Regions from separate parts of the Streptomyces sp. NBC_00344 genome, predicted to be linked through region 2. Evidence: riboswitches for the same ligand, from Rfam matches in the RefSeq annotation. Region 2 holds a riboswitch; each other region holds the start of a gene.
What was found. Region 2 has a riboswitch for cyclic di-AMP ahead of OHS16_RS18665 (transglycosylase family protein). Riboswitches for the same ligand answer to the same signal wherever they lie in the genome.
Positions count from the first base shown of each region.

Region 1 (7,190 bases), 2.7 Mb from region 2:
CGGCCCGGCGGGAACATCACCATCAACTCGTCGGGCAGTGGCGGCTACGTGCAGGGGCTGAAGGTCGGCGGCAGCGCCACCAGCCACAACTACCTGCGGTATCCCGATGTCGCGGGCGGCGCCACGCTCGACTACACGATGGGCTCGGCACCCAGTACGACCTGGGGCACCGGCGCATCCGACGTGCCGCCCTCCTTCCAGGACGGCGCCAACGCGGTGCCGGCCGCTCCGGAGCTCGGCACCGACCTCGCCAAGGGCAGAGCCGTCACGAACTCGGCGCCCTGCGCGACGGCGGAGTCCGGGGACAAGGCCGTGGACGGCTCGCTGAGGAACAACAGCAAATGGTGTTCCCTGGCGGCGGATCCCACGCTCCAGGTCGATCTGGGATCGGCGCAGACCGTCTCGTCGTTCGTGGTGAAGCACGCGGGGCTCGGTGGTGAGAACACCGGCTGGAACACCGGTGCGTTCCAGATCCAGACGAGCACCGACGGCACCAACTGGTCGACGGCCGCCACCGTCTCCGGATCACGTTCCAGCCGCACCTACAACGCGGTCTCGCCCCGGCAGGCCCGCTACGTCAGGCTTGCCATCTCCTCCCCCGGCAACGTGTCGGGCACCACGGCAGCCAGGATCTACGAGCTCGAGGTGTACGGCGGCAGCCAGAGTGATCTCGCGGTGGGCCGTACCGCCACCGGCTCCGCCGCCTGCGGCAGTGCGGAAACACCCGACAAAGCGGTCAACGGCAGTTACGGGGGCGGCAACACCGATAAGTGGTGCTCACTGGCCTCCGGCACGAAGACCCTCCAGGTGGACCTGGGCGCCTCCCACGCACTGTCCTCCGTCACCGTCCGGCATGCCGGCGCCGGTGGCGAGGACGCGGCCTGGGACACCAAGGACTTCGACATCAGCACATCGGCCAACGGCACCGACTGGACCACGGCCGCCGAGGTCCGCGGCAACACCGCCGACTCCACCACCCACCAGGTGACCGCCACAGCCCGTTATGTCCGCCTGAGCGTGATCACCCCGGCCCAGAACACCGACGCGGCGGCCCGGATCTACGAACTGGAGGTCTACGGAAGCCAAGGGCTGTCCCGTAATCCCTGACGGGCGCGCGACGACGGCTCCAGCACCGACGGCCGCAGGAATCCGCCGCGCCACCGGCGGCGAGTTCGCCCCCATGATCTCGCCGCCCCCGCCAGTACGTGACCCCGGGTGACGCGGGCATCACCGCTGGTGACAACAGGTGGTCCGGACGGAGGTCTGTCACCGAGCCGACACCTCGGTGGCAGCCCTCCGGCCGGTCTGCGGGTAACGTCGGATCATGAGCCATCCGCATCCAGAACTGAAAGCCGCCCCACCTCTGCCTGACGGAGGGCTGCGCATCGTCGCCCTCGGCGGCCTGGGTGAGATCGGCCGCAACATGACCGTCTTCGAGCACGCAGGGAAGCTGCTGATCGTCGACTGCGGGGTACTTTTCCCCGAGGAGAACCAGCCGGGGGTGGATGTCATCCTGCCGGATTTCACCGCCATCAGGGACCGGCTGGACGACGTCGTGGGCATCGTCCTCACCCATGGCCACGAGGACCACATCGGCGGTGTGCCGTATCTGCTGCGTGAACGTGCCGACATCCCCGTCGTCGGTTCGAAGCTGACGCTCGCCTTCCTCGAGGCCAAGCTCAAGGAGCACGGCATCAGGCCCCGGACGGTGCGCGTGCGTGAGGGCGACCGGCGGAGCTTCGGGCCCTTCGACTGCGAGTTCGTCGCGGTCAACCACTCCATCCCGGACGGTCTCGCGGTCGCCATCCGTACCAGCGCCGGAATGGTGCTGCACACCGGGGACTTCAAGATGGACCAGTTCCCGCTGGACGAGCGCATCACCGACCTGCGGGCCTTCGCCCGGCTCGGCGAAGAGGGCGTCGACGTCTTCCTGACCGACTCCACCAACGCCGAGGTACCCGGTTTCACCACCTCCGAAAGTGAGCTGAACCCCGCGATCGAGCAGGTCCTGCGCACCGCACCGCGCCGGGTCATCGTCTCCAGCTTCGCCAGTCATGTGCACCGTATCCAGCAGGTACTCGACGCCGCTCACCTGCACGGACGCAAGGTCGCTTTCGTGGGGAGGTCGATGGTCCGCAACATGGGCATCGCCCGTGACCTCGGCTATCTGAAGGTTCCGTCCGGGCTGGTCGTCGGCCTCAAGGAGCTGGAGAAGCTGCCGGACCACAAGATCGCTCTGGTCTGCACCGGCTCTCAGGGCGAGCCGATGGCCGCGCTGTCCCGGATGGCCAACCGGGACCATATGATCCGGATCGGCAAGGGCGACACCGTTCTGCTCGCCAGTTCGCTGATCCCGGGTAACGAGAACGCCATCTACCGGGTCATCAACGGGCTGACCCGGTGGGGGGCCAACGTCGTGCACAAGGGCAACGCCAAGGTGCACGTCTCGGGGCATGCCAGTGCCGGTGAGCTCGTGTACTGCTACAACATCGTCAAGCCCCGGCACGTCATGCCGGTACACGGCGAATGGCGCCATCTGCGCGCCAACGGCGATCTCGCCATCCGCACCGGCGTCGACCCCAAGCGGGTCGTCATCGCCGAGGACGGCGTCGTCGTCGACCTCGTCAACGGGCGGGCGTCCATCACAGGCAAGGTGCCCGCGGGCAACGTCTACGTGGATGGCATGACGGTCGGCGGCGCCACCGAGGCGTCACTGAAGGACCGCCTCACCCTCGCGGAGGAGGGGGTCGTCACGGTGGTGGCGATCGTCAATGCCGACACGGGCGCTCTCGCCGAGCCGCCCGACTTCCTGGCCCGTGGCTTCGTCCACGACAGCGCCACCTTCGACCCGGTGATCCCGGTGATCGAGAAGACCCTTGCCACCGCGGCAAAGGAGGGCGTCGGAGACGTGCACCAGCTGGAGCAGCTCATCAGCCGGGCAGTGGCCTCCTGGGCGTTCAGGACGCATCGTCGTAATCCGCTGATCATCCCGGTCATCATCGACGCCTGAGTGCCGCCCGCCGTACCGCCGGCCTGCCCGCGGTAGAGCGGGAGGTGGGGGGGGGCTTCTCCGAGTGAGAAGCCCCCCGCCACCTCCGGGTGAGCCGCCCCCGGCCCGGTCGGCACGGCCCCGCGTGAAGCGCGGCGGCGGTGCGGCGGGCGCGCCTCCACCGGCACTCAGTGAGGGCCCTCATCATGCGGGCGTATTGTTTTGTCGGAGGTGGTCACCGTGGACGAGTCCGAGCTGGCCGACCAGATGCTGACGTGCGTCACCCGGATCCGCCGGGTGCTGGACGAACGGCTGAAACAGCACGGTGTTTCCGTCCCCCGCAAGCGCGTGCTCGGCGCTCTGGCCGAAGGGCCGAGGAGACAGAGCACACTGGCCACCGAGTTCGATGTCGCACCGCGCACGATCACCGAGCTGGTGGACGGCCTCGAGCGCGACGGGCTCGTGGAGCGTCGCGACGATCCGAAGGACCGCCGGGCACGGCTGGTGCACATCACTGCGGCGGGCGAGCACACCAACGATGTGGCGATGGCCACCCGCCGAGCCGTGATCACAGAGATCTTCGCGGATCTGTCGGGCGAGCAGTGCGCCACGCTCTCCCGGATGCTCACCGGGCTGAGCGACCGCGTGGGGGCGATGACCGCGGCGCCGGGCCCCGCGCCGGGCGAGCTGGGCGCGGGCATCCCGCTGGACTTCCTCGCGGGCCCCGGCGCATAGCGTCACCGCGTCCGGCACCGATCCCGCACCGGAACCGGTACGCGCCGGCTTCGCACGCGCGCCCGCCCCGGCCACGGCTGGAAGTGCCGCGGCCGGGACGGGCGCCGGGTGGGTGAGGGCCGGTCAGTAGGGGCCGTTCACGTTGTCGATCGAGCCGTACGTCGCGGCGGCGTAGTTGCACGCGGCCGTGATGTTGGCGACGGGGTCGTAGCTGTTCATCGAGGTGCCGGCCACGTGGTAGGCCTGGAATGTCGGGTCGATGACCTGCAGCAGCCCCTTGGACGGTGTTCCAGCCGCGGCGTTGGAGTCCGTGTTGTTGATCGCCATGGGGTTGCCGGACGACTCGCGCATGATGTTCCGGTGGATGCCGTCGTAGCTGCCGGGGATACCGTGCTTGGCCATGACGTCCAGCGACTCCTTGATCCAGCCGTCCAGATCGTTGGAGTACGTCTTCGCGGAGGCCGGGGTGGCGGTCGTGGCGGACTTCGTGGTCTTGGCCGACGTCTGCGAAGCGGTGCCCTTGCCGCCGAGTGTCAGCTTGAGGCCGGGGTGGACCAGCGACGGGTTGTCGCCGATGGCCTGACGGTTGTCGTGGTACAGCTTCTTCCAGCCACCGCTGATGGAGTGCGCCCTCGCGATCTTCGCCAGCGAGTCACCCGCCACAACGGTGTAGGTCGCCGGGCTGTGCTTCGCGGGGGCGGCGGCAGGTGCCGCGCTGGCGGAGGTGGCTGCCACCAGCGGGATGGCCAGTGCGGCACTTCCGGTGCCTACGGCGACGAGACGCCGGGCCATCGAGCTGGTCCTGGGACGACGGTGCTTACCCGTGTTGGGCATGTTGAATTCCTCTCCGGCGCCTGCGAGGTGAGCTGTCGGGTTCGGGCTGGAGATGCCCCGTCGCATGTAATGCGACTTCACCCCGAGCCGGTCCGGTTTTCGGATCGGCGGCTTACCTGGGTCCCCCGCTCCTGCCGCATGTGAGTGGGTTGGGTTTTTCCGGACAGCGGCAGGATTCGGCGGTCCGTCCGGATCGACCTGAAGGTAAACGGGAAGCACGTCGCAAAACAAGGCCAGAATTCACAGCGCAATGCTCATGGCGGCCAGGGCGGCTATCCGGCCGGTTATCGATAGGCCGTCAGAAGGCCTCAACTCGCTCTCCCTGCGAGGGGAATGCGCGAGGGGACGGGACGAGAGAGCCAGCGACCACCGTGACGCACATCACCTGCCCGACACGCAACCATCGACTGCAACGCCGTATATACAACCACAAGTTGGAGCAATACGGCGCATATGGACTTCAGGGAAAACATGCACAAAACGCCCATACGGGAGATACCAATGCTGGGCGATATGGGCGGCTACGCCCCCTCGGTGCATCGGATGTGCGGACCGGCGGCGAGGAGGGCGAAGCGGCCACGACCGTCCCGCACACCCGGGTGACTCCTGCCCTCCGTACCGTTCGAAGCAATTCCGCGCATCGGGGCATTCGCAGGGGATGGACGATCTTGACGCCTTTGAATTGTCCCGGCCGACCGCTCCCGCTTTTGCGTCCCGCCCATGGGTTTCCGTTCACTGCGGGCGAGCCGAATCACCCACCGGCCCCCGATCGCTTTACAAGATCCGCTTTCTTCGTTCGGCGCTGCGAGCCGACGCCCGCCCCCGGCCGCACGGCGGAGCGATTCTGTATGACACGGGATTTCAGGCCTTTCTCTATTCCCTTTGCGCAAAGGCGCGTTGACCGTCCGCCCCGCCGGCCACCAGGCGAACGCGTACCGGCCGGCTGGCCATACCGGCGCCCGCACCGGTGAGGGGGTCCGGCCGGCACACAGAGGCCGGGTGCCGCAACACGCCTCCCGGGCCGATCCGGCCGCCGGCCCGGCCCGGCTTCCCGGCCCTGGAGGACGCGCCGATCCGAACCCGTCACCGGTCCCTCCGGGAGGCGAATGGGCTGTGCGGTACCCCTCGATGACTTTCCATCAGACAAGGCCCGTCATCGGCGGTCGCCGACTCCGGCCATCGCAGGCGCAGTTCACGCCGGAGCCGGACCCTCCGCCGGCACGACGAAGCGCATACGGCTCCCCCGGTTCCCCACCCCGTGGCATCCTGGCCGCCGGCGCGTCGCGCTCTGCCCGACGGCATCGGAGCGCCGACTGTGACCGACAACACACGTCGGTGCAGAAGAATTATCCCGGTTCGATGATCAGAAGTCGTAGTACATCCGTACTCCCGGGCGTCCGTACCGCTGAGGCCAGGAGGAACCGTGCGCATACCCGGGAACATGGCGGGCACCGCCTTGGTGAGCGGTGGCCTGGTATTCACCCTGGCCGCGCTCGCCTATCCCGCCATAGTCGGGGTGCAGAAGACGTCCAGTGCCCCGTCCCGGGTCATCGCCAGCACCCGCTACGGCCCGCTGACCGAAGCCGACCGCGACTTCGTCGTCAAGGTGCGCGCGGCAGGGCTGTGGGAGTTCCCCGCAGGCGAGATGGCCCTGCGCAAGGGCACGACCGCAGCAGCCAGGACCGCGGGCCAGCATCTGGTGGCCGGGCACGCCGGACTCGACGCCACCTGCCGCAAAGTCGCTCCCGCCCTGGGGATCACCCTGCCCAACCAGGCGTCCCCGCAACAGCAGGGGTTCGTGGCGACGCTCTCGTCGGACCAGGGAAAGCAGTTCGACACCGACCTCGCCAACATCCTGCGCACCACGCACGGCCAGATCTTCCCGGCCATCGCCAATATCCGGGCCACCACCAAGAACAGCCTGGTCCGCGCTCTGGCCGACCAGGCCAACGACACCGTCCTCGATCACATCACCGTCCTGGAGAAGACCGGTCTGGTGAACTTCGACTCGGTGCTCTTCCAGGAGACCACCCCGCCGACGCTGCCCCCCAGCCAGATCACCCCGCCCCCGCCCCAGCCCGGAGCCCCGGTCGTCGCCCTCACCCCGCCCGCGGGCCTGCCGACGGCGACGCCGGCCCCCACACCGACGGTCGGGTGATCGGCGCCAGCCGTGACTCACCAGGCATGGACGGACGTTCCGTGCACGAGTGCCCGCCCTGATCCGGGCGGGCACGCCGGTCACTCGAAGCCCGGAAGGGCCCGGCACAGCAGCGCGGCCCGCAGATCGAGGCGGTTGTCGAGCCTGGACAGATCGCGACCGGTGAACAGCTCGATGCGTCCTATGCGGTAGTGGACGGTGTTGACATGCAGATGCAGCGCCTCAGCGGTGCGCGCCCACGATCCGTCGCGGGCCAGGAAGGTCTCCAGGGTCTCCAGCAGAAGGGCCGCCGAGGTGTTCGCGCCGTCGAGCAGAGGCCCGAGGACGGTGCGGCTGTACGCGGTGCGGACCTCCTGGGGTATACCGCTCAGCAGCGCCGCCAGGCCGGTGAGCGCGGCTGCGCCGGACAGCGAGGAGGCGCCGGGCGTGGTCGTTCGTGCCGAAGCGAGCGCGTAACGGGCCTGCGCCAGCGCT
Region 1 covers NZ_CP107996.1:1,387,523-1,394,712, forward strand. Annotated here, with positions in the region: gene OHS16_RS06280 (GH92 family glycosyl hydrolase) at 1-1,107, shown strand, start outside; gene OHS16_RS06285 (ribonuclease J) at 1,325-3,010, shown strand; gene OHS16_RS06290 (MarR family winged helix-turn-helix transcriptional regulator) at 3,230-3,724, shown strand; gene OHS16_RS06295 (transglycosylase SLT domain-containing protein) at 3,848-4,558, opposite strand; cyclic di-AMP (ydaO/yuaA leader) riboswitch at 4,561-4,724, opposite strand; gene OHS16_RS06300 (DUF4142 domain-containing protein) at 5,982-6,716, shown strand; gene OHS16_RS06305 (helix-turn-helix domain-containing protein) at 6,797-7,190, opposite strand, start outside.
Region 1: another riboswitch for cyclic di-AMP. It lies ahead of OHS16_RS06295 (transglycosylase SLT domain-containing protein); the one in region 2 lies ahead of OHS16_RS18665 (transglycosylase family protein).

Region 2 (7,190 bases):
GTGCCCGGACGAGGGCCATCCCCAGCTGCCGTATCTGCGGGAGGCCGGCATCACCGCCGAGCACCTGTCACCGGACGCCGAGCAGCTCGTCGGGGAGTGCGCGGGCGGCCGCACCGTCGTGGTCCTTCCCACGGGGGAGGGCGACCGGCGTCTCACCGACGGACTGGCCCGGCTGGCCGGCAGCGGCAGGGTGCAGATGCCGGACCTGGAGCTGCTGCCCGGCTCCTACGACCTGCCGGGTGCGCGTCTGCTGGACCTCGTGCAGGTGATGGACCGGGTGCGCAGGGAGTGCCCCTGGACGTCGCAGCAGACGCATCAGGGGCTCGCCAAGTACCTCATCGAGGAGGCGTACGAACTCGTCGAGGCGATCGAGGACGGCGACCGTGACGAGCTCCGGGAAGAGCTGGGCGATGTGCTGCTCCAGGTCGTCTTCCACGCGCGGATCGCTCAGGAGGACGAGGACGAGCCGTTCTCCGTCGACGATGTGGCCGGCGGTCTCGTGGAGAAGCTCATCCGCCGCCATCCGCACATCTTCGGCGACGAGACCGCGGAGACGGCGGAGGACGTCCATGCCCACTGGGACCGCACCAAGGCGGCCGAGAAGCAGCGGGCGTCGGTGACGGAGGGGGTGCCGGTCGGGCAGCCCGCGCTGGCCCTCGCGGCGAAGCTGGCATCCCGGGTGCGGGGCGGCGGCCTCGTGGTCCCGCTCCCCGAGGGCGAGGGGGTCGGCTACCGGCTGCTCGCGATGGCCGCGGAGGCCGAGGCCGAGGGCACCGACCCCGAGGCCGCGCTGCGCGCCGCGGCGCGGGCGTACCGGGACGCGATCCTGGCCGCAGAAGGCGCCCGCGGATGACCGCGGGACCGCAGCCCGAACTCTTCACCTGGGAGTTCGCGACCGACCCCTACCCCGCCTACGCCTGGCTCCGGGAGAACGCCCCCGTGCACCGGGCGACGCTGCCCAGCGGGGTGGAGGCCTGGCTGGTGACCCGCTACCAGGACGCCAGGACGGCGCTGGCCGAACCCAGGCTGTCCAAGAACCCGGCTCATCACGCCGAGTCGCCGCACGCCAAGGGCAAGACCGGCATCCCCGGGGAGCGCAAGGCGGAGCTGATGACGCATCTGCTGAACATCGACCCGCCGGACCACACCAGGCTGCGGCGACTGGTGTCGAAGGCGTTCACCCCGCGCACGGTGGCGCTGTTCGCGCCCCGGGTGCAGGAGCTGACGGATCAGCTGATCGACCGGTTCGTGGAGAAGGGCGAGGCGGACCTCATCCATGAGTTCGCCTTCCCCCTCCCCATCTACGCGATCTGCGATCTGCTGGGCGTTCCGCGTGAGGACCAGGACGAATTCCGGGACTGGGCCGGCATGATGATCCGTCACGGCGGCGGGCCCCGCGGCGGTGTCGCACGCTCGGTGAAGAAGATGCGGAACTACCTCGCCGAGCTCATCCACCGGAAGCGGGAGAATCCGGGCGACGACCTGATCTCGGGTCTGATCCGGGCCAGTGACCACGGGGAGCATCTGACGGAGAACGAGGCCGCCGCGATGGCGTTCATCCTGCTCTTCGCCGGCTTCGAGACGACCGTGAACCTCATCGGCAACGGTGTGTACGCGCTGCTGCGCAACCCGGAACAGCGTGCGCGCCTCCAGTCTTCGCTGGCCGCCGGTGAGACCGGACTGCTGGCCACCGGGGTGGAGGAACTGCTGCGCTACGACGGGCCGGTTGAGCTCGCCACCTGGCGATTCGCCACCGAGGCGCTGACCCTGGGCGGGCAGGCCGTCGCGGAGGGCGATCCGGTTCTCGTCGTCCTCGCGGCCGCCGACCGCGACCCCGAGCGCTTCACCGAACCCGACACGCTCGACCTCTCGCGCGCCGACAACCAGCATCTCGGGTACGGACACGGCATTCACTACTGCCTGGGAGCCCCACTCGCCAGGCTCGAGGCGCAGACCGCTCTCGCCACGGTGCTGCGCCGGCTGCCCGAGCTGAGACTTGCGGTGAATCCTGACGATTTGCGCTGGCGCGGAGGGCTCATCATGCGTGGATTGCGCACGCTTCCGGTGGAGTTCACCCGTCATAAAAAGTGACGATCCGTCAGGACTGTGACTTTCACGTGATCTGCGCTGCATCGACTTGTGATCGCCGTTCGACTACGGCTACCTTCACCGTTCGAATCATCCGTCACACGGAAGGCCACCGCATGCGCACCGGGAACGGTCGGCATCGACGACCCCGCCAGGCTCCTGCCCTCGTTGTAGCGGCGGGAGTCACGGGATCCGCCATCGCCATTCCGCTGCTGGGCGCAGCCGGCGCACACGCCGCGGACGCCACCACGTGGGACCGGGTAGCGCTCTGTGAGAGCGGCGGCGTCTGGAGCGCCGATCTGGACAACGGCTACTACGGCGGACTGCAGCTGTCGCAGGACGCCTGGGACCAGTACGGCGGTGGTCAGTACGCATCGCGCCCCGACCTCGCCAGCCGGTCCCAGCAGATAGCCGTGGCCGAGAAGGTGTACGCGGCCGAGGGTGCCAAGCCCTGGCTCAGCTGCGCGACCATCTCCGGGCTGACGAAGGGCGACGCCACCGCGCCGCTGGTGGACCCGGGTGCCCCGGACACCGCGAGCCCCGCCCCCTCGGACTCGTCGTCCGGCTCGACCGGCACTCCGAAGAGCTCGGACCCGGCCACCGGGTCGCACTCGGACTCCGGTTCGGGCACGGCCTCGCCCTCGCCGTCCGATTCCGCCTCCGACTCCGGATCGGACTCGGACGCCACCGATCATCCGTCGGACTCCGCGTCTCCCGAACCCTCGCGGTCCACCGCGTCCGTCGACGCCTCCGACGACTCGTCCGCACCCTCGCAGAGCGAGAAGGCGGGCAAGCACCGCGGCGGCCGGGCCGACGAGCCGCTGAACGGTTCGGCCCGGCCCGAGGACTCGGGCCGGCATGCCTCGCGCTCGGAGAGCCCGGAGCGCGACGACGCCGGTTCGGAGCACAGCTATACCGTCCGCTCGGGTGACAACCTCTGGGCGATCGCCCACGCGCATGATCTGCCCGGCGGGTGGCGCGCGCTCTACGCCGCGAATCACCGGACGGTCGGCAGCGACCCGGATCTCATCATTCCTGGCCAGACCCTTGATCTCGACCAGAATCAGGGCTAGTTGGCCCAACTATGTCCGGATTTGGCATCGGTGAGACATGACTCTCGTCCGACTCGCCGGAGGTTCGGACTGTCCGCTCCGTCCACGCCGTCCCTCACCTGCGTAAATGCGTCCCGATGGGGGCCGAATGGGACAAGATCCCTCCGATGTTCATCTTTGAATATCGGGGGGATCTGTGTTTCGGTCAGAACCGCTCGCACCGCGGGCCCCTTCGACCGCCACGCCGAATCCTGTCATCGGTCGATGGGTTGTATTCGACGCGTAAAAGCGCCGTAGGCAGGAGCGGGGGACCCAGGTAAGTGCCGGGTCCGGCCGTCCCTCCGGAGTCCGCATCGGCGGAATCCGTGAACGGGACGAACGGATACGGCTTGGGGTGAAGTTGTGCGCAGGTGCGCACGGCCGGGCAACTCATTGGCCCGAACCCGACAGCTCACCTCGTAGGCGTCGGTGAGGAGATACTTGATGCTGTTTTCGTCCAGCAAGTCCAAGCACCGTCGCCCGTCCAAGGCCGTCCGTATCGCCACGCTCGCCGGTGTGACCGGTGCGGCAGTCGCCGTGCCGCTGCTCGGTGCGACCTCCGCCTCCGCTGCTTCCGTTTCCACCTGGGACGCGGTCGCGCAGTGCGAGTCCGGCGGCAACTGGTCGATCAACACGGGCAACGGCTACTACGGCGGCCTGCAGTTCTCGAACTCCAGCTGGGCCGCCGCCGGCGGTACGCAGTACGCGTCGCGTGCCGACCTGGCCACCAAGGACCAGCAGATCGCCGTGGCCGAGAAGCTCCTCGAGATGCAGGGTCCGGGTGCCTGGTCCTGCGCCGGTGCCGGCGGTCTGACCAACGACGGTGTGGACCCGGGCGTCAACCCCTCCGGCTCGACCGCCGAGAAGGCCGCGCCGAAGCAGGAGACCCACAGCGACCAGCAGACCGCTTCCCGCGGCGAGGCCCGTAAGGCCGCGCCGAAGCACGCCGCCCCGGAGAAGATCCGCAAGGGCGACGGCGAGTACAAGGTGAAGGCCGGCGACACCCTCTCCACCATCGCCAAGTCGCACCACCTCTCCGGCGGCTGGAAGAAGGTCTACGACCTGAACAAGGACGTCGTGAAGCACGCCGACCTGATCTACCCCGGGCAGCAGCTGCACCTGAGCTGATCCCGGCCCCCGGTCCACCCCGGCCCGGCGCGACTTCCCCCGAACGCGCCGGGCCGGGGTTTTTCTCCGCCAGTCCGGTTACCAGCGAGTAGATTTGCTGATCTTCGGGCGGTAATACGGTCTTTTGTGCCCTTTTTCGTCCCAGGGGCCGGGCGTCCGGCCTGCTGGAGGCCCCGGGCCGGTTAGGCTCATGGCGCAAGGCCACAGAGACCCTGCACCCATAGCGTCACATCCCAGAAGGAGATGCTCGTGCCGTCCATCGACGTCGTCGTAGCCCGGGAAATCCTGGACTCCCGAGGCAACCCCACGGTCGAGGTCGAGGTCGGCCTCGACGACGGCAGCACGGGTCGTGCTGCAGTTCCGTCCGGAGCCTCCACCGGTGCGTTCGAGGCCATCGAGCTTCGCGACGGTGACCCCAACCGCTACCAGGGCAAGGGTGTCGAGAAGGCCGTCCTGGCCGTCATCGAGCAGATCGGTCCGGAGCTCGTCGGCTACGACGCCACCGAGCAGCGGCTGATCGACCAGGCCATGTTCGACCTGGACGCCACCGACAACAAGGGCTCGCTGGGCGCCAACGCCATCCTCGGCGTCTCGCTCGCCGTGGCGCACGCCGCGTCCGAGGCCAGCGACCTGCCTCTCTTCCGCTACCTCGGCGGTCCGAACGCGCACCTGCTGCCCGTTCCGATGATGAACATCCTCAACGGTGGGTCGCACGCCGACTCCAACGTCGACATCCAGGAGTTCATGATCGCGCCGATCGGCGCCGAGTCCTTCTCCGAGGCGCTCCGCTGGGGTGCCGAGGTCTACCACACCCTCAAGAAGGTCCTGAAGGGCAAGGGCCTGGCGACCGGTCTCGGTGACGAGGGCGGCTTCGCGCCGAACCTCGACTCGAACCGTGCCGCCCTCGACCTCATCATCGAGGCCATCAAGGAGGCCGGTTACGTCCCGGGCAAGGACATCGCGCTGGCGCTGGACGTCGCCGCGTCCGAGTTCTACAAGGACGGCCTGTACGAGTTCGAGGGCAAGTCCCGCTCGGCCGCCGAGATGACCGAGTACTACGAGGAGCTCGTCGCCGCGTACCCGCTGGTCTCCATCGAGGACCCGCTGTTCGAGGACGACTGGGCCGGCTGGAACGTTCTCACCGAGAAGCTGGGCAGCAAGATCCAGATCGTCGGCGACGACCTCTTCGTCACCAACCCCGAGCGCCTGGCGCGTGGCATCGAGGAGAACTCGGCCAACGCCCTGCTCGTCAAGGTCAACCAGATCGGTTCGCTGACGGAGACGCTGGACGCCGTCGAGCTGGCCCAGCGCAACGGCTTCAAGTGCATGATGTCGCACCGCTCCGGTGAGACCGAGGACGTCACCATCGCCGATCTTGCCGTCGCCACCAACTGCGGTCAGATCAAGACCGGTGCCCCGGCCCGGTCCGAGCGGGTCGCCAAGTACAACCAGCTGCTCCGCATCGAGGAGATCCTGGACGACGCCGCGGTGTACGCGGGCCGGTCGGCGTTCCCCCGCTTCAAGGGCTGAGTTCCCCCCGGGGGGCTCCCTGCTCCTGACGAACGCTGCCCGCCCCGGCGGACGCGGGCCGGGCGGCGTCCGAACACCCGGTCAGCGGCTTTGCATCCAAAGAACTGAATGAGGAGCAAAGGCGCAGCGAAGCGCAGCCGTCCCCGGACACGGTCCCGTACCGTGTCCGGGGACGGACGTGCGTATACGGGGAGGCGGCATGGCAGGGAACCGGGACCGGTTCTCCACCGCGACCAGGCTCAAGGCGCTGGGTGAACAGACAGCCGCCCGGGTCTACCGCTCCCAGTCCAGGCGACAGGCCCGCCGTCCCCGGCTCACCGGCCGGGCGGCGATACTGCTGATGGTGCTGTGCACGCTGGTCGTCGCGCTGGCCTATCCGATGCGGCAGTACGTCTCGCAGCGCAACGACATCGCGGATCAGCGCCGGCAGGCGCACGAGGCGAAGGCCCGCGTCGAGGAACTGCGGGACGAGAAGGCACGTCTGCAGGACAACGCATACGTGGAGCGGCTGGCCAGGGAGCATCTGCACTACGTGCGGCCGGGGGAGGAGAACTACACCGTCGTCGACCCCGACGCCCGCAGACAGCGGTCCCAGGACCAGGGCGCGACGGACCGGCCCTGGTACACCAACCTCTGGGACGGCGTGGACAACGCCGACCGCACCAAAAAGCAATAGACACCAGCAAACCCTGACGAACAGATCCAAGGCAGGCATGGAAACGCCCCCTCCGCAGACCGACCGCACCGAGCCGACCGACGCGGACATCGCCGCGTTCCGGCAACAGCTGGGCCGCCCGCCGCGCGGCCTGCGCGCCATCGCGCACCGTTGCCCGTGCGGCAATCCCGACGTCGTCGAAACGGCGCCGCGCCTCGAGGACGGCACGCCGTTCCCGACGACGTACTACCTGACGTGCCCCCGCGCGGCGTCGGCGATCGGCACGCTGGAGGCGAACGGCGTGATGAGGGAGATGACCGAGCGCCTCGGCAACGACCCCGAACTGGCCGCCGCTTACCGCGCCGCCCATGAGGACTACATCGCGCGCCGCGATGCCATCGAGGTGCTGGAGGGGTTCCCGAGCGCCGGGGGGATGCCGGACCGGGTGAAGTGTCTGCACGTTCTGGTGGGTCATTCGCTGGCTGCCGGTCCCGGGGTGAACCCGCTGGGGGACGAGGCGATCGCGATGCTGCCGCAGTGGTGGGCGAAGGGCCCCTGTGTGTCGCCCTGTCAGGACGCGGCCGGCCCGTCCGGCGAGTGACGGGCCGGCCCGTCCGGAACGTGACGGCCCGTCCGGCGACCGCCGGCCCCCGGTGCTCGTACCCGGGCACCGGTACACGAGAGGAACACACCAGATG
Region 2 covers NZ_CP107996.1:4,125,116-4,132,305, forward strand. Annotated here, with positions in the region: gene OHS16_RS18650 (nucleoside triphosphate pyrophosphohydrolase) at 1-853, shown strand, start outside; gene OHS16_RS18655 (cytochrome P450 family protein) at 850-2,091, shown strand; gene OHS16_RS18660 (transglycosylase family protein) at 2,205-3,161, shown strand; cyclic di-AMP (ydaO/yuaA leader) riboswitch at 3,420-3,620, shown strand; gene OHS16_RS18665 (transglycosylase family protein) at 3,624-4,307, shown strand; gene eno (phosphopyruvate hydratase) at 4,551-5,837, shown strand; gene OHS16_RS18675 (FtsB family cell division protein) at 6,037-6,513, shown strand; gene OHS16_RS18680 (DUF501 domain-containing protein) at 6,551-7,093, shown strand; gene OHS16_RS18685 (Ppx/GppA phosphatase family protein) at 7,188-7,190, shown strand, end outside.

Region 3 (7,190 bases), 2.6 Mb from region 2:
TCACGCCATGAGGTCAAGGGGCGTACCGGACTTGCTCACCTTTTCGAGCACCTGATGTTCCAGGGATCGGGCCAGGTCAAGGGCAACGGCCACTTCGAGCTGGTGCAGGGGGCAGGCGGCTCGCTCAACGGCACCACCAGTTTCGAGCGCACCAACTACTTCGAGACGATGCCCGCCCACCAGCTGGAGCTCGCGCTCTGGCTGGAGGCGGACCGGATGGGCTCACTGCTCGCCGCACTCGACGACGAGTCCATGGAGAACCAGCGGGACGTCGTCAAGAACGAGCGCCGCCAGCGCTACGACAATGTGCCCTACGGCACAGCGTTCGAGCGGCTGACCGCCCTCTCCTATCCGGAGGGCCATCCCTACCACCACACGCCGATCGGTTCGATGGCCGATCTGGACGCGGCGACGCTGGAGGACGCCCGCGCCTTCTTCCGTACGTACTACGCGCCCAACAACGCGGTCCTCTCGGTGGTCGGGGACATCGACCCGGAGCAGACGCTCGCCTGGGTCGAGAAGTACTTCGGCACCATTCCCTCGCACGACGGAAAGCAGCCGCCGAGGGACGGGTCGCTTCCCGGGGTCATCGGCTCCGAGCTGCGCGAAGAGATCCATGAGGAAGTACCGTCGCGCGCGCTGATGGCCGCCTACCGGCTTCCGCAGGACGGCACCCGTGACTGTGACGCCGCCGACATCGCGCTGACGATCCTGGGCGGCGGCGAGTCCTCGCTCCTGCACAACCGCCTGGTGCGCAGGGACCGTACGGCCGTCGCCGCGGGCTTCGGCCTGCTTCGGCTGGCCGGGGCGCCCTCACTCGGCTGGCTGGACGTCAAGACCTCGGGCGGCGTCGAGGTACCGCAGATCGAGGCCGCCGTCGACGAGGAGCTGGCCCGGTTCGCCGCCGACGGCCCGACGGCCGAGGAGATGGAACGCGCACAGGCACAGCTGGAGCGCGAATGGCTGGACCGCCTCGGTACGGTCGCCGGCCGCGCCGACGAACTGTGCAGGTTCGCCGTGCTGTTCGGCGACCCGCAGCTCGCACTGACCGCCGTCCAGCGGGTGCTGGACATCAGTGCGGCAGAGGTGCAGGAGGTCGCGAAGGCGCGGCTGCGTCCCGACAACAGAGCCGTGCTGGTGTACGAGCCCGTCACCGCCGATGAACCCGAAGAGATCAGCGCGACCGACGAGACCGACGAGGCGGACAAGTGACCGACGCCCCAGCCGTGAGCATGACCTTCCAGCCACAGCCCCAGCCGGGAGAGGCTACTCCGTGGGCCTTCCCGGCCCCGGAGCGCTCCACCCTGCCCAACGGGCTGACCGTGTTGCGCTGCGACCGCCCCGGACAGCAGATCGTGGCCGTGGAGATCATCCTCGGCTTTTCGCTGGACGTTGAGCCCGACGGACTCGACGGTGTCGCAACGATCATGGCGCGTGCCTTCTCGGAAGGCACCGACAAGCACACGGCCGAGGAGTTCGCCGCCGAGCTGGAGCGCTGCGGCGCCACCCTCGACGCATACGCCGACCATCCGGGGGTCAGGGTCTCCCTCGAGGTCCCGGTCTCCCGGCTGCCCAAGGCGCTCGGTCTGCTCGCCGCAGCGCTGCGCGCGCCGGCGTTCGCCGAGAGCGAGGTCGAGCGGCTGGTGGGCAACCGGCTCGACGAGATCCCGCACGAGCAGGCCAACCCGTCCCGCCGGGCGGCCAAAGAGCTCTCCAAGCAGCTCTTCCCGGCCGCATCGCGGATGTCGCGCCCCCGCCAGGGGACGGAGGAGTCGGTGGCGCGTATCGACGCGGCCGCCGTGCGCGCCTTCTACGAGGCGCACATCCGCCCCGCGGCGGCAACGGCCGTGGTGGTCGGCGACCTCAGGGGAACCGACCTGGACGCCGTGCTCGCCGAGACCATCGGCGACTGGCAGGGCGGCAAGGCAACGCCCGGGCCGGTACCGCCGATCGTCGCGGACGACACCGGCCGGGTGATCATCGTGGACCGGCCCGGCGCGGTACAGACCCAGTTGCTGATCGGCCGGATCGGCGCCGACCGGCACGACCGCGTCTGGCCGGCCCAGGTGCTTGGCACCTACTGCCTGGGCGGCACCCTCACATCACGTCTTGACCGGGTGCTGCGGGAGGAGAAGGGCTACACGTACGGTGTGCGCGCCTTCGGGCAGGTGCTCCGCTCGGCGCAGGACGGGACCGGCGCGGCCATGCTGGCCATCAGTGGTTCGGTGGACACAGAGTCGACGGGCCCGGCCCTCGGCGACCTGTGGAAGGTGCTGCGAACGCTGGCCGCGGAGGGGCTGACCGACGCCGAGCGCGATGTCGCCGTACAGAATCTGGTGGGTGTGGCCCCGCTGAAGTACGAGACGGCCGCGGCGGTCGCCGGCACCCTTGCCGACCAGGTCGAGCAGCAGCTCCCGGACGACTTCCAGGCGCACCTGTACGCCCGGCTCGCCGAAACGGGCACGGTCGAGGCGACCGCGGCGGTCGTCAACGCCTTCCCCGCAGACCGTCTGGTGACGGTGCTCGTCGGTGACGCCGGACAGATCAGGGAAGCCGTCGAGGGGCTCGGGATCGGCGAGGTGAAGGTCGTCGCGGGCTGAGAGATCCGCCGGCGGCGGACGTGAGCGCGACGCGGCGTCCGCACCGATGTGATCGCAACGGGTGTGACGAGCGGGGCTCCGGAGGCCAACAGGCAACCGGAGCCCCGCAATGTGTCCGATTGGTGCCGAACTTCCGTGTCTGTCCTGTGGCATGTGCGACAAAGACGCAGGTTTTTTAGGCGCAGCCGGAACCGACCGCTTACGGTCGCTTTCGCTGTTCGTCACATGCCCAGGCCGCAACCGCGGCGCCGGACAGCGATCGCCGAGTCCCCGTCAGGCGCGAGCCTGGGGAGCCGGGGACCCATGCAGTCCCTGGGGTGAATCGGGCCTCTCCGTGCGGAGCGGGCCCGTAGGAGACCTTCCTGCTCCGAACCCGTCAGCTAACCCGGTAGGCGAGAGGGAAGGAAAGGATCAGCCCCTTCATGGCGTTCACCCGCCCTACCGGTAAGCACCGCGCCCCGAAACGTCCGATCAGCAGGACCGCGACCGCCGCGGGTGTGGCGACCCTCGCCACGGCGGGCGTCATCGGCACTCTCGCCTCTCCGGCCATGGCCGACGAGGCCACGGTGTCCACCGCGCAGGACAGCCGCCTCGTCCGGACCATTCTCGTCGGAGACACCGTCGCCGACAGGATCGAGGCCCAGGCCACCGCTCAGCAGCACGAGGCCGATGCGGCCGCCGCCAGGGCGAAGGCCGAGGCGAAGGCGAAGGCGGCTGCCAGGGCGAAGGCCGAGGCGAGGGAAAAGGCCGAGGCGAAGGCCAAGAAGGAGCGCGAGGCCAAGCGACGTGCGGCCCGCGACGCGGCCCGCAAACGGCTGAACGCCTTTGTGGCCCCGGTAGCCGACTCCTACGTCTCGACCGGCTACAAGACCGGCGGAAGCCTCTGGTCCTCCGGCAGCCATACCGGCATCGACTTCCACGCGGCGAGCGGCACCCCGGTCCACGCCGTCGGCGCGGGCACCGTGGTCGAAGCCGGCTGGGGCGGCGCGTACGGCAACAACATCGTCATCAAGATGAACGACGGCAGCTACACGCAGTACGGGCATCTCTCGTCCATCGGTGTCTCGGTCGGCCAGTCCGTCACATCCGGCGGGCAGATCGGCCTCTCCGGCGCCACCGGCAACGCCACGGGTCCGCACCTCCACTTCGAGGCCAGGACGACCCCCGACTACGGCTCCGACATCGACCCGGTCGCATATCTGCGCTCGCACGGCGTCAACGTCTGACCGAGGTCCCCGCACCACCTGCGTTCCCGTAAGGCCCCGGCGCTCCGCGCCGGGGCCTTACGGGCGTCACGGCAGGCTGTCCGGTGGCCAAAAGATATCCATGGTTTACCGGACGCCGTCGGAAATTAACATGCTCTGTCATAGAGTCACCGAACAGGCGTCGGTCGACCGCGTTCCGCGGGGATGAAGGCGGAGGTTCGGGCATGCGTATTCCCGCGCATTCGGTGTGCACGGCAATTCGCGACGACATTATCGCGGGCGTCCTGGAACGGGGCGGCCGGCTGACCGAGGAGCCGCTCGCACGTCGCTACGGAGTCTCCCGCGTCCCGGTGCGCGAGGCGCTGCGGACCCTGGAGTCCGAGGGTTTCGTCGTCACCCGGCGCCACGCCGGAGCCTGTGTCGCGGAGCCGACCGAGCGGGAGGCCGCCGACCTGCTGGAGATGCGGATGCTCCTGGAGCCCATGGGGGCCGCCCGGGCGGCCCAGCGGCGTACCGAGGCCCATCTCAAGGTGCTGCGGGGCCTGGTGAGGCTCGGGCAGGAGCGAGTGCGCCGCGGCCAGGGCGAGGATCTGCGCTCACTCGGCAGCTGGTTCCACGAGACACTCGTGCAGGCGTCCGGAAGTGCGGCGCTGACCACACTGCTCACCCAGCTCCGGCAGAAGATCGCCTGGATGTACACCGTCGAGCAGCCCGTGCACCCCGGCGAGTCGTGGGCGGAGCACGGCGCCATCGTGGACGCGGTGGCACGCGGCGACGCCGAGCGTGCCCGCGTCCTGACCGCGCAGCACGCCGATCGGGCCGCGGCGGCGCACCGGCTGCGGAAGCAGGCACCCGTGAGGACTTCGCAACACGTTGTAAACATTGCGAGCGGGCTGAATTAACAGGCGTGCCGTATACAAAGGAAACGCATTCGTTGTGTATTTCGCGCGGGTTTTTCGCCGCTGCCCTTGTATTCGCCGCTGCCCTTTTATGTGACTTCCCGCTCCGGGGGACGGGAAAAGCAGAGCCGCAGCCCCGGATCGATCCGGGGCTGCGGCTCTGGTGTGCCGAATGCGGCGCGGGCCGCGTCAGACGGTCTCGGGGAGTTCGTCGAGACCGTCGGCGACCAGCTTCGCCAGCCGGTCGAGGGCGGCGTCGGCTCCGTCGGCATCGGATGCGAGGACGATCTCCTCGCCGCCTTCCGCGCCCAGGCCGAGGACCGCGAGCATCGACGCGGCGTTGACCGGATTGCTGTCGGCCTTCGCGATCGTCACCGGGACGCCGGAAGCCGTGGTGGCACGGACGAAGATGGAGGCGGGGCGGGCGTGCAGACCCTCGGCCCAACCGACCTTTACGCGGCGCTCAGCCATGGTGTTGCCCTTCAAGTTCTCTGACGGTTGTCTAGACCATTGTTGCATGGGGTGCGGAGTGCTCGGGTCCTGCGGGATCCCGCGCCGCGCCACCCCTCGTACCGTAGTGACCCGTAGGCTTTCCCCATGCAGCCCCCGCTGGAGCAGAACCCGCACCAGGAGTATCCGGCCCACTGGGAAGCCGACGTGGTGCTGCGCGACGGGGGCACGGCGCGGATCAGGCCGATCACCACCGACGACGCCGAGCGGCTGGTCAGCTTCTACGAGCAGGTCTCGCCCGAGTCGAAGTATTACCGTTTCTTCGCTCCCTATCCCAGGTTGTCCGCCAAGGACGTCCACCGCTTCACCCATCACGACTACGTCGACCGGGTGGGACTCGCGGCGACCATCGGCGACGAGTTCATCGCGACCGTCCGCTACGACCGGATCGGCGAGGGCGAGGCCGAGGTGGCCTTCCTCGTCCAGGACGCACACCAGGGACGGGGTGTGGCCTCCACACTTCTCGAGCACATCGCGGCGGTGGCCCGTGAGCGCGAGGTCGGCCGGTTCATCGCCGAGGTGCTGCCCGCCAACAACAAGATGATCAAGGTGTTCACGGACGCCGGGTACGAGCAGAAACGCAGCTTCGAGGACGGCTCCGTCCACCTCACCCTCGACCTCGAACCCACCGCGGCATCCCTCGCGGTGCAGCGTGCCCGGGAGCAGCGTGCCGAGGCCCGGTCCGTGCAACGGCTGCTGGCCCCCAGGGCGGTGGCGGTGGTCGGCGCGGGCCGGGCGCCCGGAGGGGTGGGCCGCACGGTGCTGCGCAACCTCCTCGCCTCCGGCTTCACCGGGCGCAGCTATGCCGTGAACCGCGCCTTTCCCGATGACCTCACCGAGGTGGAAGGGGTCCCCGCCCACCGCTCGGTCGCCGGGATCGATGACACCGTCGACCTGGTGGTCGTCGCCGTACCCGCCGAGGACGTCCCGGCAGCGGTGGCCGACTGCGGGGAGAGCGGCGTTCAGGGCCTGGTCGTGCTGGCCGCCGGTTACGCCGAGAGCGGCCCCGACGGGCTGCGCCGCCAGCGTGAACTGCTCCGCCAGGCGCGGTCGTACGGAATGCGCATCATCGGCCCGAACGCCTTCGGTCTCATCAACACATCCGAAGCTGTCCGGCTGAACGCCTCACTGGCACCCGAGTCGCCCGTCCGCGGGCGGATCGGGCTCTTCACCCAGTCCGGCGCGATCGGCATCGCGCTGCTCTCCGGGCTGCACCGGCGAGGTGCCGGGCTCTCGTCCTTCATCTCGTCGGGCAACCGCGCCGACCTCTCGGGCAACGACTTCCTGCAGTACTGGCACGACGACCCCGACACCGATGTGGCGCTGCTGTACCTGGAGTCGATCGGCAACCCCAGAAAGTTCACCCGGCTCGCCAGGCGTACGGCGGCGGTGAAACCGGTCGTGGTGGTCAAGGGCGCCCGGCACAGCGGCAGCGCACCGCCGGGGCACGCCGTTCCGGTCACCCGGATTCCGGACGCCACGGTCTCCGCGCTGCTCCGGCAGGCGGGCGTCATCAGGGTGGACACGGTCACCGAGCTCGTCGACGCGGGCCTGCTGCTCGCCGGCCAGCCGCTTCCCGCCGGCCCGCGCGTCGCGATCATCGGCAACTCCGAGTCGCTGGGACTGCTGTCGTACGACGCCTGCCTCACCGAACGCCTCCGTCCGCTGCCGCCGGTCGATCTGACCACCGGTGCGACCCCGGAGGACTTCCGCGACGCGCTTGCCGGGGCGCTCGCGGACAACGCCTGCGACGCGGTGCTGGTCACGGCGATTCCCTGGGTGGGCGACAACGGCGTGACGGAATCGGGCGATGGTGAAGTACTCGCCGCCGCGCTGCGGGAGGCGGCCGCGCACGCCCCCACCGCCAAACCGGTGGCCGTGGTCCACCTGGAGATCGGCGGCCTGGCCGAAGCGCTGGCCGCCGCCACCAGCACGGCGCCCGGATCCCAGCAGCAGCCCGCGCCCAGCGCCGGGCA
Region 3 covers NZ_CP107996.1:1,504,346-1,511,535, reverse strand. Annotated here, with positions in the region: gene OHS16_RS06715 (M16 family metallopeptidase) at 1-1,212, shown strand, start outside; gene OHS16_RS06710 (M16 family metallopeptidase) at 1,233-2,600, shown strand; cyclic di-AMP (ydaO/yuaA leader) riboswitch at 2,851-3,010, shown strand; gene OHS16_RS06705 (M23 family metallopeptidase) at 3,023-3,826, shown strand; gene OHS16_RS06700 (GntR family transcriptional regulator) at 4,030-4,707, shown strand; gene OHS16_RS06695 (HPr family phosphocarrier protein) at 4,894-5,175, opposite strand; gene OHS16_RS06690 (bifunctional acetate--CoA ligase family protein/GNAT family N-acetyltransferase) at 5,302-7,190, shown strand, end outside.
Region 3: another riboswitch for cyclic di-AMP. It lies ahead of OHS16_RS06705 (M23 family metallopeptidase); the one in region 2 lies ahead of OHS16_RS18665 (transglycosylase family protein).

Region 4 (7,190 bases), 470 kb from region 2:
GCCGGACGAGCCGCTGGCGCTCTCGTCGATGCGGGCCCGGTCGATGGCCCGGGGCTTCGCGGCACGTGCGTACACCCGGAGCATCGCCATGCCGCCCTTCCCGGTCCAGGGCCCGCCCGCCCAGGGTTTCGCCCCGCTGGGCCACGGGGCCCAGGGCTTCCCCGCCCCCCGCACCGCACCGCACGTGGCTGCGTGGACAGCCCCCTGCCCGGCCCGGCTGCCGGACGCCAAGGCCGGAGCGAAGGCGGCGTCCCGGGCGGTCTCCGAGTACGAGGCCTTCGCCACGACCCTGGCGTTCCTGCGGCACCGGGCCCGCCGTGGTGCGGTGGGCCCGGACTTCGCGGCGCGCGAGCAGGAGCTGCTGCACCATCTGTGGCAGCGCAAGGACGTGGCCGGCCCGGCCCTGCTCCATGCGGCGCAGGCCACGGGCCGGGTGCCGGTACCGCCGCCGCATCTGCGGTACGGCGGCTACAACCCGTACCGGCAGTAGCGCTCGCTACGCGGAGGCGGCCGTCAGCTTCGCCAGCTCGTCATCGGTGAGCCGCAGCTCGGCGACAGCGGTGAGTGCGGGCAGTTGCTGCGGTGTACGGGCGGACGCGATCGGCGCGACGACGGTCGGCTGCGCGGCCAGCCAGGCCAGCGCGACGGTGGCCGGCTCCGCCCCGTGTGCCTCGGCGACCTCGTCGAGCGCCGCGAGGACCTTCGGGCCCCGCTCGGTCGCCAGATGCTTGCCCGCGCCCGCGGCGCGCACGCTGTCGACATCTGCCCCGGGCCGGTACTTCCCGGTGAGGAAGCCGGAGGCCAGCGCGTAGTACGGCACGGAGGCCAGCCCATGGCGGGCGGCGGTGTCCTGCAGACCGCCCTCGTAGGTGTCCCGGGAAACCAGGTTGTAGTGCGGTTGCAGCGCGACGTAGCGGGCCAGGCCCTCGGCCTCGGAGAAGGCGAGGGAGGCCTCGAGCCGCTCGGGGCTGATGTTGGATGCGGCGATCGCCCGCACCTTGCCGTCCTTCACCAGTTGGTCCAGAGCGGTGATGATCTCTTCGACGGGCACGGACAGGTCGTCGAAGTGCGTGTAGTAGAGGTCGATGTGGTCGGTACGCAGCCTGCGCAGCGACTCCTCCGCGGCGGACTTGATGTTCCCTGCGGAGAGCCCCTTGTACTGGGGGTGGGCGCCGACCTTGGTCGCGACGACCACGTCCGAGCGGTTTCCGCGGGCGGCGAGCCAGTTGCCGATGACCGTCTCGGACTCACCGCCCTCGTTGCCCGCGACCCACGCGGAGTATCCGTCGGCGGTGTCGACGAAGTTGCCGCCGGCCGCGGTGTAGGTGTCGAGCACGTCGAAGGACTGGGCCTCGTCGGCACTCCAGCCGAAGACATTGCCGCCGAGGGCGAGGGGGAAGACCCTGATGTCCGATGAACCGAGATTGCGGAGCGAAGTCATATACCGGACAACCCGCTGACCGGCCCGGACTATTCCGTGCATGGCACATCCGGGCCGGCTGATCCGGGCATGCGGAACCGGCAGCCCTGGCGTCGGGGGGGGTGCCGCCGGGACTGCCGGGGTACGGAAAGCCGTCAGGCGTTGAGTCCCTTGCCCGCGAGCCAGGTCAGCGGGTCGATCGGGTCGCCGCCGCCGGGACGGACCTCGAGATGCAGATGCGGCCCCGTGACATTGCCGGTGGCCCCGACGTTGCCGATGACCTGGCCGGTGGAGACCTTCTGACCGGCGCTGACGGCCAGCGACGACTGGTGGCAGAACCAGAGTTCCGTGCCGTCGTCGAGCTTGATGACCGTGCGGTACCCGTACGCTCCGGACCAGCCGGCCGACTTGACCGTGCCGCTGTGCACGGCCTTGATCGGGGTGCCGGTGGGAGCGGCGAAGTCCAGGCCGGTGTGGTAGCCGGACGACCACATCGAGCCGCCGTCGCCGAAATGCGACGTGAGGGTGTAGGAGGCGACCGGGAGCGAGTAGCCGGCCGCCAGTTTGGCGAGCCGCTCCTTCTCCGCCTTGGCCTTGGCTGCCTCTTCCGCCTTCTTCTTCTCGGCCTTCTCCTTGGCGGCGGCCGCGTCCTGCTTCTTCGAGGCCTCGGCGGCCGCCTTGGCTGCGGCGGCCTTCTCGGCCGCGATCGCGGCCTGGTCGTCCACCGCCCCCTGCTGCTGCTCGGCCTGCTGAAGGATCCGGGTGCGCAGTGCCTCGCCCGCGTCCGAGCTTCCGCTCGATGCGGTGGTGAGGGCAGCGGTCGTGACGCCGGCGCCGGTGTCCCCGGTGGAGGAGGAGTGACCGTCGATGTCGGATATCAGCGACCCCACGCCCGGCAGCGCCTCGGCGTCCGGCAGCTTGTCCTTGACGGACTGCGGAAGGTCGGGGAGGGAGATCGAGACCGGCGGCTTCGCCTGCGCGCTGGCCATGCCGCCCGCGCCGACCGCTGCGATCACACCGACACCGAGAACCGTGGAGCTACGGGCGATACCGCCGCGCTGCTTGGCCACCCGGTGCTTCCCGCGTACGGGACGGAGGGACTCCTCGGTGGGGTTCCACTCGTCGAACGTCCCGCCGTCCTCACCGCCGAAACCGAGAGCCTCGTCGTTCGGGAAGTAAAGCGTTTCGGGGGCAGGGTTGTTGGACGCCACGGAGGCGTGCTCCTTTCCTTCCTTACCGCCTACCGGGTTAGCTGACGGGTTCGGAGCAGGAAGGTCTCCTACAGGCAGCTCCTTGCGGAGAAGCCCGATTCACCCCAATTGGTGGTTCCCCGGTTCCCTTGCGGGATTCGGCGCGTGCGCACGGTGCCGCCTCTTGCGACGACTGGGACGACCGCGCTGCGTTATCGAACGTTAATAGACGGACGCACCGGATTCCAGCTGTTGCAGCTGATCATTAACGCCTGCGGCCGGGACCAACCGGGGCACAGGGGGGCGTAATCGGGCGAGTTGACACTCGTTCAGAAAACATCGAATTTCTGATAGTGCGTCAAATGTTATGCGGAGCGGTGTCCCCCGGTCACGGATTGTGCCGGTCGGCCCGCACGATGCCCACGGTTGTGCGCCGCTCAGGCTGATCCTCCGTCGGGCGGGCCACCGCGAGCAGCGCCATGTCGTCCGTTGAACGTCCGCCGGTGTGCAGCCGCACGTCGTCCGAGAGCGCGGTCAGCAGTTCATCGGGACCGGGGAAGAGCCGCCCGTGCAGCCGCTGCTTCGGGTCGTAGAAGACCCCTGCCGCGTTCCGCGCCTCGGACAGTCCGTCGGTGTACAGAAGCAGGGTGGCCCCGAGCGGGAACGGCGCCTCGTCCGCGTGGTCCGGCCAGCCCGCCAGATCGGACATCCCCAGCGGCAGCGCCGGGTCGGTCGGCGCGAGCGCCTCGAGCCCTCCGTCGGCGTACAGCAGCAGTGGCTCGGGGTGCCCTCTGTTGACCAGCCGGATCCGGTCCTGGCCGCCCCGGGGGATCTCGGCGAGTGCCGCCGTGGTGAATCCCTCGATGGCGTCGAGCCCTTCACGCCGCATGCCCTCCCGGGTCAGCGCCCGTTCCAGCCGCCCGGCGACCGCCTCCAGCGTGCTCTCCTGCTCGGCGGCCTCCCGGAAGGCCCCGATCACCACCGCCACGGCTTCGACCGCCTGGAGCCCCTTGCCCCGGACATCGCCCACGATCAGCCGCACCCCGTACGGCGTGTCCTGCACCGCGAAGAGGTCCCCGCCGATGAAGGTGCCCGCCTGCGCAGCCTCGTACCGCGCGGCGACATGCAGACCGCCGATCCGCTCATTGGGCACCGGGAGCACCGCGCGCTGAGCGGTCTCGGCGACCACCCGGGCCGAAGCAAGCTGCTCACCACTGCGGCGCACCACCCGGTTGACGACCAGGGCGAGCACCGCCACCGTCAGGACGGTCACTGTCTCGGTGATGGCGGTGCCCCGCGCACTGGTGCCGTTGTACGCGTGCAGTCCCGCCATCACCACCACCGCGGCGGCCCCGGTCAGCAGCGTGGCGGTCAGCGAGAAGAACGGAGCGGCGATCAACGGCGCCGCGGTGAGGAACGGCACGGCGGTGAAGGGCTCCGGAGTCGCCACATCGAAGCAGGCCCCGCCGAAAATCAGCACCGTGGGCAGCATCAGAAGGAAACGGCGGGCCGTGCCGCGCTGCTTTCGCTGCCCCACCGTTGGTCTCCTGCCCGGTCCGTGCACGGCTGCGGACAGTACCGCGCCCCACCCAGGCTGGCCGTGACCACGCCGTCCGGCGAATCGGCGTCGGCCAACCGGGGGAGCGCGGCGCGGGGTGGGCCCGTCCGGCCGCGCGCCCGCCCCGGCGGGACCAGGCCGGCCCGCGCAGGCGTCCCGCCGGGCTCGCGCTCCGGCTCACTCCGCCAGCTCGCGCTCCGCGAACTCCGTCAGCGCGTCCCGCACCAGGACGGCGGTGCCTTCTCCGTACCGGTCGTAGGCGGCGGTGAAGCGCGGATCGGCGACATACATTCCGGCAAGCCCCACGACATGGGCCCTGGTCGGTTCGGTGGTCACCGAGAGCCAGGCACAGTGCCGCCGGGCGATGTCCTGGACCTCCGCGCTGTCCGCCTCGCGGCCGGCCGCGAGGGCCTGCCCGTAGTCACGGGCGATGTCCTCGTGCTGCTGCTGGAATCCCTTCTTCCGCTCCTCGCTCAGTGAACGCCACCACTGGTCGCTCCGCTCGTAGGCGTCCCTCCCCCAGCGCCGGGTCACCTCCTCCTCGTACCGCGTGTGATCGAACCCGTCGAACACTTCGTCGGCCATCAGCTCTGCTCCCTCCTCGGTCTTCCGGAGAGTGGTCCTGACGGACTCGATCCGCCGTCCGATCCGCTCACGCTCCTGCTCGAGCAGCGCGAGATGGGTCCGCAGGGCAGCGCCGGTCTCCTGCTGCCCCTCCAGTACGTCCCGGATCGCGGGCAGCGCCAGCCCCAGTTCCCGCAACAGCAGAATGCGCTGCAACCGCACCAGCGCGTCCTGGTCGTAATAGCGGTAGCCATTGCTCCCGACCCGGCTCGGCGGGAGCAGCCCGAGCTCGCCGTAGTGCCTGAGCGTGCGGCTGGTGGTCCCGGCCTTCCGGGCGACTTCCTGGATCGACCACTCCATGCACCGCACGCTAGATCTTGACGCTGCGTGAAGGTCAAGCGTGGGAACGAGGCCCAGCCGTGTCTGCCGGTCCGTCCTACGGCGCACCGAGTGCGGCGAGGTCCACCGCCAGCACCGCGAGCGCCATCGCCAGGAACAGCGCATAGGCGCCCAGTGCCCGCCCCCGGTCCCCCGCGGCCAGTTGCCGGAACAGCACCCAGCCGAACACCACGGTCTCCGCCCCCGCACCGGCGACCCCCGCGAGCGGCCACCAGAGGCCGAGCACCATGGCGGCCGCGGCGAGCGTATGCACCGCCCCCAGCAAGGTGACGACCCGGAGCCGCCGCCCCTCCAGCACTCCGAGCCGCGTCAGCTCTTCGATCCGCTCCAGCCCGACCCGGGCCCGCGCCACGGCGACAACGGCCGACGGCACGACCTCCAGCAGCAGCAGCGTGGTGAGTGCCACCCGCAGAATGAACACATCGGCCCCCGGATACGCCTCGGAAAACGTCTGACCCGCCCGCGGAAACGCCCGAAGGCCCGGCACACAATGTGCCGGGCCTTCGTTCACAAGTAGCGGGGACAGGATTTGAACCTGCGACCTCTGGGTTATGAGCCCAGCGAGCTACCGAGCTGCTCCACCCCGCGTCGGTAAACCCAACTCTACGGCATGGTGAGAGGTGCTCCGAACCATTGTCCCGGATCCACCTCGCGGACCCGTTGCCCGGCGTCCATCCGGGGGGCATCCGGCGCGGCAGGCGGCGCAGAGTCCGGTCGGTCGGCGCCGGTGTGCCGGCCGGTGGGGGTGACGGCCCGATCTCGTCTCGGCGAGCGGATCGCGGATGCATCGGCGGACGGACCCCGTAAGCGTCGCCGGGCGGGAGGGAGCTGCCGGGCGGCGGCCCGCTCGGCCACACACACCGAAGGCCCACGTCAGAACTTCCTGACCTGGGCCTTTCCGGTAGACCGTGTGGGACTCGAACCCACAACCAATGGATTAAAAGTCCACTGCTCTGCCAATTGAGCTAACGGTCCGCGCTTGCGCACCCCACGAGCATAGCGGGAGCGGACCGGGCAGCCGATCGGGTATCGGTTCCCGGGCCCGTCACCCGTCGCCGGCCCCTCTCGTGCCGCAGAGCGTGATGGAGTCGCGGGTCACGGATCCACCGGCTCCGGCGCCCCCCTGTGAGCCAGTTGCCTGGCGCGGGTGCGGGCATGATCCGGGTTCAGAAACCAGTGGCGGGCGGAGCCGAGCCACCAGGCCGCCGCGAAGCCCAGCACGACCAGCACCGCCACCGGGGCGTAGTTGAACGTCCCCCAGGTCACCGGCGACACCTGCGGAAGCATGAAGAGGACCGTGATCACCACGACCCAGGCCACGGCCACGATCCCGATCGGCCTTGACCACTTCCCCAGATGCCACGGCCCGCGCCGGAAGTCGTCGCCCCGCAGCAGCCTCAGCAGAGTGGGGATGACATACGCGATGTAGAGCCCGATCACCGCGATCGATGTGACCGCCGCATAGGCCGTGACATTGATCAGATACGGCAGACCCAGCGCCAGCGCACCCAGCGCCGCGAGCCAGACCGCGGCGACCGGGGTACGGGTGCGGGCGCTCACCGTGTGCCAGACGTGGGAGAAGGGCAGCGCACCGTCCCGGGAAAAGGCGTAGATCATGCGGGAGTTGGCGGTGACCGACGCCATGCCGCAGAACAGCTGCGCCCCGATGACGACGAGCAGCAGCAGCTTCCCACCGGTCGCGCCGACCCCGTCCAGCAGGATCTGGGCGGGCGGCGCGCCGGTCGGGGAGGCCAGTTGCTTGTCGTACGACTGGATGGCGAAGGTGAAGCCGAGCAGCAGCACGAACCCGGCGACCCACGAGGTCCAGATGGACTGGACGATGCCCTTCGGCCCGGCCGTGGAGGCGTCGTGGGTCTCCTCCGTCATATGGGCGGACGCGTCGTAGCCGGTGAAGGTGTACTGCGCCATCAGCAGACCGATGAGGACGACGTAGAAGCCGCTGCCGAAGCCGGTGTTGTTGACGAAGTGGGTGAAGACGAAGGACGCCGACTGGTGGTGGTCCGGAGCGAAGGTGAGCGCGCCGACGATGATCAGCACA
Region 4 covers NZ_CP107996.1:3,656,393-3,663,582, reverse strand. Annotated here, with positions in the region: gene OHS16_RS16525 (PrsW family intramembrane metalloprotease) at 1-490, shown strand, start outside; gene OHS16_RS16520 (aldo/keto reductase) at 497-1,441, opposite strand; gene OHS16_RS16515 (M23 family metallopeptidase) at 1,576-2,631, opposite strand; cyclic di-AMP (ydaO/yuaA leader) riboswitch at 2,643-2,784, opposite strand; gene OHS16_RS16510 (PP2C family protein-serine/threonine phosphatase) at 2,999-4,147, opposite strand; gene OHS16_RS16505 (MerR family transcriptional regulator) at 4,346-5,092, opposite strand; gene OHS16_RS16500 (hypothetical protein) at 5,169-5,537, opposite strand; tRNA gene OHS16_RS16495 (tRNA-Met) at 5,646-5,719, opposite strand; tRNA gene OHS16_RS16490 (tRNA-Lys) at 6,034-6,106, opposite strand; gene OHS16_RS16485 (amino acid permease) at 6,227-7,190, opposite strand, start outside.
Region 4: another riboswitch for cyclic di-AMP. It lies ahead of OHS16_RS16515 (M23 family metallopeptidase); the one in region 2 lies ahead of OHS16_RS18665 (transglycosylase family protein).